Regions from separate parts of the Acidaminococcus sp. BV3L6 genome, predicted to be linked through region 2. Evidence: riboswitches for the same ligand, from Rfam matches in the RefSeq annotation. Region 2 holds a riboswitch; the other holds the start of a gene.
What was found. A riboswitch is a leader RNA that binds a small molecule or an ion and turns the genes downstream of it on or off. The one in region 2 is predicted to bind S-adenosylmethionine.
Positions count from the first base shown of each region.

Region 1 (6,173 bases), on a different contig from region 2:
CAAAAAATTCAACCCCAGCCTGACGGAACTCGCATTGCCGCCCGGCTTGTGTCTCTTCGTGACGGAAAACATTGGCAATATAAAAAAGACGCTTGATGCCTTCGTCCTGCCGCATCCTTGTAACGACCATCCGCGCCAGCGGCGTCGTCATTTCACTGCGGAGCATAAAAGTCCGATTGTCCCGCCCCAGAAATTTCATGCTTTCATCGGGAAGATCGGCCCCACTCAGGGCAAAGGTATCAGCGTATTCAAAAGTCGGCGTCATCGCCTCATCATACCCCCAGGAAAGAAAATTCCGGGCGAGGCGGTCTTCCATTTCACGCTTCACTCGGGCCTCGCCAGGCAGGATATCTTTCGTTCCATAGGGAATCTGCAAAAAGCCAGTGGTCATGCTAATCTATTCTCCTTCTTCAAGGAGCATGGGAATCACTTTTCGATATCCCCCGGCTCCATAATTTAAACAGCGGTTGACACGGGAAACCGTCGTACTGCTGGCGCCCGTATCGTTGACGATTTTGGCATAGTTTTCGCCGCGATGAAGACGCACCGCCACTTCCAGGCGCTGACTCAAGGCCTTCAATTCATTAGGCGTGCAGATATCCTCCAAAAAATCGAGACACATCCGGTCATTCTTCAAAAGTATAAAAGCGTGTGCCAGTCGATGAAGTTCCCTTTTGTTGAGACCTGCCTGCATAATCGAGACTCCTTTCAAAACTACGAAAAATATAAAAGAAAAAGACTGCGTAAATTTAGTACGCTAATACATTAACACGTTAATGAAGTCATGGCAAGTCATTTTTTTGTTTTTACCCTTCTGCCTCCAGACGCCCGCTATCAGTGTAAAATGTGATACAGGGTTCTCGTGTCCTTTCTGACAGTTCGAGGAGAAAAAAAGGTTCTATAATTTATTTTGGGGCGCTAAAGTGACCGTCCAGATGCGTGTCCTCTCAGCGCCTACTTTTTTCAATAAAAAAATAGGCATATGCACTCAAATCCTCTACAATTAAAGTGATCAAACAATAAAGAAAGTGAGTTGAATACATATGCCTTCCCTAGATTATATCGAAAAATTAACAGGAATTAAAGAGGAATGGATTCAAAATTTAAAGGAAACGGAATCAGCCTTGGTTTTAGCGGTTCAGCTGCCGCCTCAAGAACACATCTGCCCTCATTGTAAGGCCGCTACAAGACGCGTAAAGGGATACTATACGCGCCTCATCAAACATTCCCCACTTTTCCATAAAGAGTTGCATCTCCTGTATCGCCAGAGACGCTATATATGCAGCTGTGGTCACACATTTAACGAGAAGAGCCCCTTTGCCTCTCCGTATTTCCAAACCTCTTCTTCGCTTCAACAAGTCATGCTCCAGGAGCTGCGTCAACACCTTTCTTTCCAAGAAGTGGCCAGACGATGCCATGTCAGCACCAGCCAGGTCATTCGTGTCTTTAATGAAGTCCATATTCCTCGTCCCAGTCACCTTCCCCGCGTGCTTTCCATCGATGAATTTAAAGGAAATGCTGCGGGTCAGAAGTACCAGGTCATCATCACTGACTTTGCAAACAAGCGGATAATGGTCATTCTTCCGGCACGAACCACACCGGCTCTGCTCCAGCATTTCTATCAATTCCCCATGAGTGAACGACGAAAAGTAGAATTTGTCACAATGGACATGTCTATGCAGTTCCGTTCAGTCATAAAAACGATCTTCCCCAAGGCGCGCATCGTGGCAGACCGTTTTCATATGATCCGCTTAGTCCAATGGGCCATGGAGCGCGCTTACAAAGCAGAGCAAAAGCGCCTTTGTCACCATAGCCGAATGTTTAAGCCCAACAAGACAATCTTAACGAAACCATATGAGAAATTAACCGAAGAAGAGCTTATAAAGCTGGAGGGAATCCTTCGCTGTTCTCCTCGTCTAAGATGTGCTTACGCGCTAACATACGCATTTTCCAAGGTGCTTCGATTCAAGGATAATGCCAACATTTCTTGGGCACTTTCAGCATGGATAGACCTGGTAAAAAGCGCTGATTTACCGGAAATGAACTCTCTGGTTAAGTCCTTTACCTATTGGTACGAAGAAATCAGGAGCGCCCTTATATATCCTTACTCCAACGGCTTTACTGAAGGCTGCAACAATAAAATCAAGGTATTAAAACGGATTTCATTTGGTCTGCGCAATTTTGAGCGCTTTCGTAATAGAATCTTGTACATTAACACACGCAACGAAAAAGGACACGCACTGTATTCAGTGCATGTCCTCTCCAGGAGTGCATAGACACTTTAGCACCCCAAAATTTGACAAAGAACCGAAAAAAAGCTGCAAAGCCATGTTTTCCATGACTTCACAGCCAGATTGTTGCAGCGTACATTACTGCATCTTTGTTTTGTTCAGTTTGGCGCTGATATAGTTCCCGACGGACTGGACGAGCTGAACCAGGGCAATGAGGATGACGACCGTTGCCGCCATGGTATCTGCCTGGAAACGCTGATATCCGTAACGGATAGCAAGGTCACCTAGTCCACCGCCGCCCAAGGCACCGGCCATGGCAGAACTGCCGATGAGACTGATGATGGCAAGGGTCACGCCAAGGACGATGGCATGCATGGATTCTGGAAGGAGCACCTTCCAAATGATCTGGATGGGACTGGCTCCCATGGATTCGGCGGCCTCAATGACACCTGGATCGACTTCAAGGAGGGACGATTCAATGATGCGCGCAATAAAAGGCGTTGCCGAAATGGTGAGCGGCACAATGGCAGCCGTCGTCCCGATGGAAGATCCCACAATGATCCGCGTAAGGGGAATGATGGCCACCATGAGGATGATAAAGGGCGTCGAACGGGTGGCATTCACAACAGCCCCTAAGACGCGGTTGATGCCCTTGTTTTCCAGGATATGACCTTCCCGTGTGACGGTAAGGATGACGCCCAAAGGCATCCCGCAAAGGGTAGCAAGGGCCGCCGAAAGAAAGACCATATAACAAGTCTCTCCCAAAGATTTGATCAGCATCTGAATCATACTACTTGACATATCCAATCACCTCAATCTGCAACTTTTGCCCCTCAAGGTATGACAGGGCTTCCTTCAAATGGGCCTCATCTCCGTCCATGCCAATCAGGAGCGTTCCATAAGGCGTATCCTGGAGCGTTTCCACGTTGCCGGAAAGGATATTGACATCGATATCGTACTTTTTGATGAGGACCGTAATGACCGGTTCCCCGGCACTGTCACCAAGGAAATGCAAGCGCACAAGGGCCTTGTCACCGCTGGTATACTCCTTATGGAGGTCGAGCTTCTTTACCAGTTCCGGGACAATATCCGTCCGGGTACTTGCAACAAATTCCTTGGTCGTCGGATTCTTCGGATTCGTGAAGACTTCATAGAGGGGACCCTCTTCAATGATACGGCCGCCTTCAATGACCGCTACATGATCACAGATTTCTTTGACGACGTTCATCTGGTGGGTGATCATGACAATCGTGATATGAAGCCGTTTATTGATGTCCCGCAAGAGTTCCAGAATAGATTCCGTCGTCTGGGGATCAAGGGCGCTTGTAGCTTCGTCACAAAGAAGCACCTTAGGATCGGAAGCAAGAGCGCGGGCAATACCGACGCGCTGTTTCTGGCCGCCCGACAGCTGGGAAGGATAATGGTCGCGGCGGTCCGTAAGACCGACGAGATCCAAGAGAGGTTCCACTTTCTTTCTAATTTCATCCCTGCTTTTCCCCTGGATTTCCAAAGGAAAGGCAATATTGTCATAGACCGTCCGGCTGCTTAAAAGGTTAAAATGCTGGAAGATCATGCCGATTTCCTGACGGGCCTTGCGCAGTTCCATTTTGGACAGTTTAGTCATGTCCCTGCCGTCAACGATCACTTCGCCACTCGTTGGCTGCTCCAGCATATTGATGCAGCGAACCAAGGTACTTTTACCGGCGCCGGATAATCCGATGATTCCATATATTTCTCCTTCCTCAATGGATAGGTTGATATCCTTTAAGGCTTCCAGGTCCCCGCCCTTTGCATGGTAAACCTTGCCGATATGTTTCAGTTCAATCACAGCGACTCCCTCCTTATGAATAAAAAATTCCTCTTCATCATTATGAAGAGGAATGGGTCGATTCATATTCGTCTTCATCTGCCAGGAAAATCCTGTTGGACTTAGCACCGTTCACTTTCGTGTGGTTGCCGTAACATCATGGGGCCATTCCCTCCGTTACTCTTGATGAATAATTCCTTAAAATCATACCGGATTCATATTGTTTTGTCAAGGGGAGTTTTATCTCTGTGCACAGATTCCCCGTCCCTAAGACACAAAGCACCTTACTTTCCCTTTGCCTGCGCAAAGAGCCACTCCTTAATGGCATCAAAGGAATAGGCAAAGCTCCACGTATACATATGGTTCCCGCCCTTAAATACTGTATAGTAGATATGGGTGTTAGGCCGTAACAATTGCTCCATTTTGTCATTGAGGGTCCCTACAGGAAGTGTGCTGTCCCAAAGCGTCTCATTCCGCGCCACCTTTACGCCTGCTTTTTCCCAGAGTGCGGTCGTTTCATTCATTGTGGGGTAGGCTTTATTATCCCCTTCACAGACGGTGATCCAAAGGGGCTTATCCTTGAGGACCTGCATTTCCTTGGGATCCCATTGGCAGGCCACAAGATACTGGGCCGCAAAAAAATCGGGGTAGCGGTCACTGATGGCAATATTGGCCATACCGCCCTGGGACTGTCCTGTTCCATAGATCCTGTTTGGATCGACAGGGTAGGTCTTGACTGCATAATCAAGGAAATGCTTGAGCAAGGTGAGACCCTTTGTCCAATGATGATCATCGGCGGTCAGCATACCCAGTTTCGTCACAAGCTCAGACGTATACTGCGGGGCAACAACAATCGAGGGGTGCTTTGCCTGAAAAGCAGGATCGGTCCAGACCGTGGCCCCGTTACCTTGATAAAGCGGCGTCGTAAGATCATCATTATTGCCGCTCATATCAACGCCAAAGTAGACCAGGGGCAGTTTCTCTCCCTGCTTGATTTCCTTGGGCAGATATAGATTATACGGCAAGGAAATGCCCGTTTCTGGGTCTGTAAAGACTTTCTGCGTAAAGCGGGAAAGATCGGGTTCAAGCGTTCGAGTCGACGCTATGAATCGGGTGGTGCCAGGGCTTTTATCCCCTCCCGCGCCAGTTACTTCCCCCACTTGTTTGACTGCAATGCCAAGATCCGGGGCTTTGCGATCAGAATGACCATCAAGCTTGGGTTCCTGCCTCATTTTTTCCTTTGTTTCCTTTTGGGGCGGTGCGGGCAGTGTTTCAGGCACCGTATTTTCTGTCTTTACCTTCAAGATGACATAGCGGCCTTCCTCAGCTGCCTTAAGGGCGGGCAAAGAGCGAGTTACCTGGACGCTTTCAAGGGTACCCTTTGAAAGGACATAATCTTTGGGAGAAACGGAACTTGCCAGAAGGGGCTCACTGTAAGTCAAAATGACTTCCGAAATTTTTTCCCCATCGCCAAAGACGCGGGCCACACCGGTCACCTCGTTGACGGTGGGCGCCGCTTCTCCGCTTCCCATAAGGCCCACCAGGATCAGGCACAATAACCCTTGCCCCAGCCTGCGGCCGATTACGGCTTCTTTTATGCCGCCTTTTTTTATCCGTATAAACATGAAAAGACCTCCTCAGCATGAAATCGATTCCATTCTAGCAAATAGAAAATGAAAATAAGATGAAAGAAAAAAGAATAGCTGCCGTTGTTTGGCCGCGGCAATTTACGGTAATTTTACCAAGCTTTTGCAGAAACCTCCAGTTTCCTATGCTACACTCCTTCCATATAAAGAATCTTTTTCTTTGAAGCAAAATCATAGAGGAGGTTTGTTTATGAACACAAAACGTAAGCTTCGCCTATTTATCCAACTGTCGATGTTAGGGGCCCTTTCCATGGGCATCACCTCGACCCATGATGCCGTGGCTTTTGCGGCAGCATCCTCCATCTCGCAGGTGGCTGAATTCCATAACCGGATGCAGGAGACGGCAGATAACGGTGCCATTACCATCCTGCCAATCAACCGTGCCAAATTCTGGGCCGGTCAGCGGTTTGACTTTGAGGTGGAATTTCCCAAAAACAGCACAAACTTCAACGTCGGCATCAACGGAGAAGGGGCAGAAAAAGTCTTTGG
Region 1 covers NZ_AWUR01000032.1:8,938-15,110, forward strand. Annotated here, with positions in the region: gene hisZ (ATP phosphoribosyltransferase regulatory subunit) at 1-391, opposite strand, end outside; gene HMPREF1246_RS05995 (YerC/YecD family TrpR-related protein) at 398-694, opposite strand; gene HMPREF1246_RS06000 (ISL3 family transposase) at 1,044-2,276, shown strand; gene HMPREF1246_RS06005 (methionine ABC transporter permease) at 2,370-3,032, opposite strand; gene HMPREF1246_RS06010 (methionine ABC transporter ATP-binding protein) at 3,022-4,059, opposite strand; SAM riboswitch class I at 4,131-4,231, opposite strand; gene HMPREF1246_RS06015 (hypothetical protein) at 4,323-5,663, opposite strand; gene HMPREF1246_RS06020 (alkaline phosphatase) at 5,875-6,173, shown strand, end outside.
Region 1: it holds a riboswitch for S-adenosylmethionine, as region 2 does, so the genes downstream of both, HMPREF1246_RS06010 (methionine ABC transporter ATP-binding protein) here and metK (methionine adenosyltransferase) in region 2, are expected to answer to the same signal.

Region 2 (6,173 bases):
GGACCGTCACTTCAGCCGCGCGTTTAACTTCCCCTTCATAATCATCCACGCTGAGGCATCCTTCCGTATCGATTTCCTCGCCTTTGAATTCAGAAAGGACAGGATTTACAAACTCCCGGATGCCTGCCCCATCGTCGGCATCAATGACAATCATACGCTTGGAAAGGCCAATTTGGGGAGCAGCCAGGCCGCAGCCGTTGTTGGCATACATGGATTCAGCCATGGCTTTCAGGGTCTTTTCCAATTTCTTATCAAAACGGGTAACGGCTTCTGCCTTCTCGCGAAGGATTGGAGCCCCAACTTTTACAATCGGTAATAGGGACATGGTTCTCTCCTTTTTATCATTCATGCGGTCTTTTTCTTCCCACTCAGGAAAAGTGGGCCTTGACGCAGTTATTTTACCCTTTATTCTATCACATATGACCAGGGGAATGCACGTTTTTAGACGGCAATGCCGCAAAGCCAAAAAGGGCCATTGCAGATGGCCCTGCAATGGCCTCTAGATAACGCTGATGGGATCGACATCAAAATATAGGTTTCCATTTTCCAGAAATCCAGAAGCCCGGATCCAGTCCTTGATTGGCTTCATATGCTGGCTCTTGATGAGGACATTGACGCGCCAGACCCTGTTAACAACGGGCACAAGGGCCGGAAAGGGCCCAAGGATCTGGTATGGCACCTTAGACTCCAACTGAAAGGCTTCCAAGGCATTAACAAAGCGCTGGGCAAGTTCCAAGGCTTTTGTCTCACTTTCATGATGAACCGTCATCTTCAGCATGGTCACAAACGGCGGATATTGAAGATCCTGACGCTGCTTCAGCTCATCCCGGGCAAAGGATACGTAATCTTGTTCGGCCGCCATGCGCAGGATAGGATTTTCCGCATCGTAGGCCTGAAAAATAACACGTCCCGGCTTATCCCCCCGCCCGGCTCGGCCAGCCGCCTGTGTCAAAAGGGCAAAACAGCGCTCACCGCTGCGAAAGTCAGGCAAGTTGAGGGTGGAATCAGCAGAAAGGATTCCGACAAGAGTCACATTGGGCACATCATGTCCCTTGGCAACCATCTGTGTTCCCAAAAGGACGTTGTACTCGCCGCTGCGAAAAGCGCGCATGATCTTTTCATGGGAAAATTTCCTTGCCGTCGTATCCTGATCCATCCGCAAGGGACGGATGCCTTCGCAGAGGGTCCTGAGACTCTCTTCTGCCTTTTCCGTTCCCGTTCCAAAAAAACGGATCCGTTTGCTCCCGCATTTGGGACAGACCTTAGGTACCGGTTCTGTGTGACCGCAGTAATGACAGACAAGCTGTGCCTGTTTGGCATGATACACAAGGGCGACGGCACAATTGGGACACTGGATTGATTCACCGCAGTCACGACACATGACAAAAGTCGAAAAACCGCGGCGGTTAAGCAGGATAATAGCCTGCTCACCGGACTTGACCGTCTCTTCAATGGCATCACGGAGCGTATCGGAAAAGACGCTTTTATTGCCTTTTTGCAGCTCTTCCCGCATATCGACAATGGAAACGGCCGGCAGATGAGCCCCCTTATGGGCACGCTCATTCATGATAAGTTCCGTATAGCGTCCTTTTTGGGCCCAGTAGTACGTTTCCAGATCCGGCGTTGCGCTACCCAAGACGACAGGCGCACCGTGAGCGTTGGCCCTTACTTGGGCAACAAGGCGGGCGTTGTAGCCCGGCCGTTCTTCCTGCTTGTAGGTACTTTCGTGTTCTTCATCGATGATGACAAGTCCCAAATCCTTGAAAGGACAAAAAACGGCACTCCGAACCCCAATCAGGACGCGGGCCTTTCCGTTTCTCATCCGGTCCCAGACATCAGCCCGTTCCGAGGCCGATAATTTGGAATGGGCCACGGCGACAGCATTGCCAAACCAGGACTTGAAGCGTTTCACAATCTGATCCGTAAGGGCAATTTCAGGTACCAGGACCATGACTTGTTTTCCATCCCGCAGAGCCTTATCGGTCAGGCGCAGATAGACCTCGGTCTTACCGCTTCCGGTCACCCCACGCAAAAGAAACGTATGGAACGTTCCCCTCTTGCGGCAGATTTCGACGGCATTGATGGCCGCTTGCTGCTCATCGGTAAGGATCATTTCATCCCTGGGAGCAGCGTCCGCATGGTAGCTGTCACGCAGGACCCGCTGCTTTCCTTCGGTAAGGATGCCTTTTGACACAAGGTTCCGGATGACGCCAGCTGATACGCCGCGGTCCTCAAGGACACGCACAGGAAGCGGATTCGTTCCTTGCAGAAGGGAAAGAACAAGGAGCTGTCCTTTCCCGCGCAGAATCCCCGCTTCTTTCTGGGCGAGACCATCTGTCGAAAGAGCAACGGTCCGTTCGAATTTTTCCTTAAGTTTATAGGTAACTTCATAGGTCAAGGAAACCGCTTTCTTGGTGATCAGGCCTTTAAGGGCCCCTTCCCCCCCTCAAGACGGGCAATCTCTCGGCGTGTCATGGCCCCTTCTTGGGCTAAATAGGTGTAAAGGCTCCTTTCCCTTTCGGAAAGGAGCCCTTCTGCACCGGGCTCAGCATAGTAGCGTCCTACGGCAGCAATGCTTTTTTTGCCAGGAATAAAAAGCCGCAGGGCCTCTGCCAAAGGACAGAGGTAGTACTGGGCAATCCAGTGGGCAGTTCCCAGCATCTCCTCATCAAACCAAGGTTCCGTCCCGACGACGTCGACAATGGATTTGATTGCAAGGCTGGCATCAGGAGCTTCATCTGCCTCTACGATGAAGCCTTCCAGGAGCTGCCGTCCGAAAGGCACCACGACCCGCCAGCCTTCACCAATAAAGTCCAGGCTGGGAGGAACCTTGTAGGTAAATTGCCGGAAGAGGTTCTTAAGGGGCAGGTTGACAGCAACCTTTGCATAATCCATATCAATTCAACGCCTTTTTCAGTTCATCCACTTTATCAAGCCGCTCCCAAGGCAAGTCTACGTCTGTCCGGCCAAAATGTCCGTAAGTCGCGGTCTGTTTGTAAATCGGGCGGCGCAGGTCAAGGCTGCGAATGATTCCTGCCGGCGTCAGGGAGAAGGTCTCTTCGATGAGATCTGCAATTTGGGCATCATCGATGACCCCTGTTCCATACGTATTGACGCTGATGGAAACGGGCCGAGCCACACCAATGGCATAGGCAAGCTGGATTTCGCAGCGTTTGGCAAGTCCAGCTGCAACAACATTCTTTGCTACATAACGGGCTGCATAAGCAGCGGAACGATCCACCTTCGTTGGATCTTTACCGGAGAACGCACCACCGCCGTGACGGGCCATGCCGCCATAGGTATCAACAATGATCTTCCGGCCTGTCAGTCCGGAGTCACCTTGGGGGCCGCCGATTACAAAACGGCCTGTCGGATTGATATGGTATTTGGTTTTTTCATCGAGGAACCCCTCGGGAACAATGGGACGGATGACCTGTTCCATGATATCCCGACGCAGGGTTTCCTGACTGACCTCTTCGCTGTGCTGGGCCGACACAACAATCGTATCGACGCGGATAGGACAATCGCCGTCATACTCTACGGTCACCTGTGTCTTTCCATCAGGACGCAGGTAAGGCAGGGTTCCATTCTTGCGAACCTCAGCCAAGCGACGGGCCAAACGGTGGGCCAGCGAAATGGGAAGCGGCATATATTCCGGCGTTTCATCCGTGGCATAGCCAAACATCATGCCCTGATCACCGGCACCGATCTTGTCATCACTGTCCTCTTTACCCTGCTTGGCTTCATCCGATTCATTGATGCCCTGAGCAATATCCGGGGACTGTTCATCAATGGAGATGAGGACGCCGCAGGTCGATCCATCAAACCCGTATTTGGCACGGTCATAGCCGATATCAATAACGGTCTGGCGGGCAATCTTGGCAATATCAACATAGCAGTCCGTGGAAATTTCCCCAACCACATGGATCTGACCGGTTGCCACAAGCGTTTCACAGGCAACGCGGGCATAGGGATCTTTGGCAAGGATAGCATCCAGGACAGCGTCAGAGATCTGATCGGCAATTTTGTCAGGATGTCCCTCGGTTACGGATTCTGACGTAAAGAATTTTCTCATGATTCCTCCTTTGGGTAAGAAAAAAGGCTCTCACGATGAGAGTCCTTATCTTCTCTCATCTTACAATCATTACATTGCAGGATTTAGCACCGTTGGCCATGAGGCCATGGTTGCTGTGGGTTCATAGGGCCATTCCCTCCGCCACTCTTGATGAGCATATGGAATTTTGACAATTTATTATACCCGAAAACAGTAGGAATAGCAAGGGGCACACTGGTCATTCCTCAGACCAGGAATCAGGCCGAATGGATACAGAGTGTGAACCCATAGCTTAAGAAAGATGACTTGGAAACCGTGGATCCATGCCTCATCGTACAAGGATTCGTTTCACGTAGGAGAGCCTTGCCTGGGGGCTTTTCCTTCTACCCACGTGCCGTTACCTCCCACGTCCTGCCATCAAGACAGCCATGTCCACCTTGCCAAGGAAAAATCAAATTACCAAGAAAAGAAAAAAGAGGCCGCAAAAAATGAATCCATCATTTCTTCACAGCCTCTTTGATATCAGTAATGAACAATATTTTTGAGGTCATCCTTGCAGATGCGGGCTAGGATAGGACGAGCTTCGTCACTTTGTAGAAATGCAAGGGTGACTTCCGGAACCATGCGGGCCACGGTCTCCCAATCCCCGTCATGCAGGGCTCGGCGGACCGTTGAGGCACTCACTGTTTCCCCGCCTTTTACATTGCGGGGAATGATGCGGCAGCAGATACCCGCTTCAGGAAGGCGCTGGGCCATGATTTCATTATAGCGTCGCGTGACGGTACTTGTCGGTTCCTCCCCCACATAGCGAGCCTTGATGCCGAGCCGCTCGGCAATCTTTACAAAAATAGCAAGGTCCAGGTTGGCATGACTTTCTATGACCGCCAAATCATCTTTTTGAAAGTAGCTGGGGAACGTGGCACTGCTGATAATATAGGGACCGCTGTCATGATAAATGATATTCTTAAGGTCGGCAGTTCCCTCTTTGATGAGCCGCTTACGGACCGCATAGGGAAAATAGCTGGCATCTTCACTGACCATGAAAAGATGGAGCCAATCATTTTCCTTACAGGCCTGCTCCACCAAATAACGGTGTCCCAAGGTAAAGGGATTGGCATTCATTACAATAGCAGCAATGCGCCCTTGGGGCGTCTTTTTTCCCGCCAGGTGATCCAAATAGCAGGTAAAGCCATTCGGGTCCTTTTCCATAAAAACAACCTGATCTGGCACCCGGGCAACTTCATGGAAACCCAGATCTCCAAAAAAGAGGGCTGATGAACATTTTGTATAAAGGAAGAGGTGGATGATTCCTCGGTCATATTCATACTGGATGAGATGGGACACAATCTCATTCATGAGGCTTTCACCCTGATGGTCATGGCTAACAGCCAGGCAGCGCAGGGTATTGCCAAAGCAGCTGCCCGTGGCGATAGCATGGTACTCTTCATCGTACATGACGCAAGTGTAATCCACATGGGGATCAAGGCGAATTCCTTCCTGCTGCAGCAAAGCCTTAACATCTGCCAAGGTACGGGTATCGCCGGGATAGACGGGGCTGATTTGATAATCGGACATAACTTCTCCTTATTTCATGACCACAAGTTCATAGTCGCGGGTACCAAGACCGATCTTTTCTGCATGCTCCAGCGTCGTTTTCCAATCGACACGGGGATTGCTATCAAGAAAATGATCTTGATGGTTCTCCCATCCCTTCTCGGCCAGATGATCAGAAAGTTGACTGTTCATCAAGGGAGAAGCGGCAAGGCAGGCGTCCGCACAGGCCTGATCCAAGGCGACAGGATCAAAGGACGCAAACATGCCGAGGTTAGGCAGGATAGGCGCGTCATTTTCCCCATGGCAGTCACAATTGGGCGACACGTCGACAATGAGGTTCACATGGAAAGCAGGCCGGCCATGAACGACGGCCAAGGCATATTCCGCCATCTTACGGTCAAGCAGCTCGTTGGCATCCCACTCCACGGTTTCAATGGCATCAAAGGAACACGCCCCGATACAGCGGCCGCAGCCAGTGCATCGCGTCTTATCGATGTGGGCCTTGCCCTTTTCGTAAGTGATGGCATCCGAACCGCATTCCTTGGCGCAGCGTTTGCAGTCACGG
Region 2 covers NZ_AWUR01000009.1:24,993-31,165, forward strand. Annotated here, with positions in the region: gene def (peptide deformylase) at 1-325, opposite strand, end outside; gene priA (primosomal protein N') at 500-2,398, opposite strand; gene HMPREF1246_RS10730 (hypothetical protein) at 2,419-2,895, opposite strand; gene metK (methionine adenosyltransferase) at 2,897-4,078, opposite strand; SAM riboswitch class I at 4,128-4,232, opposite strand; gene citC ([citrate (pro-3S)-lyase] ligase) at 4,577-5,629, opposite strand; gene HMPREF1246_RS02735 (DUF362 domain-containing protein) at 5,639-6,173, opposite strand, start outside.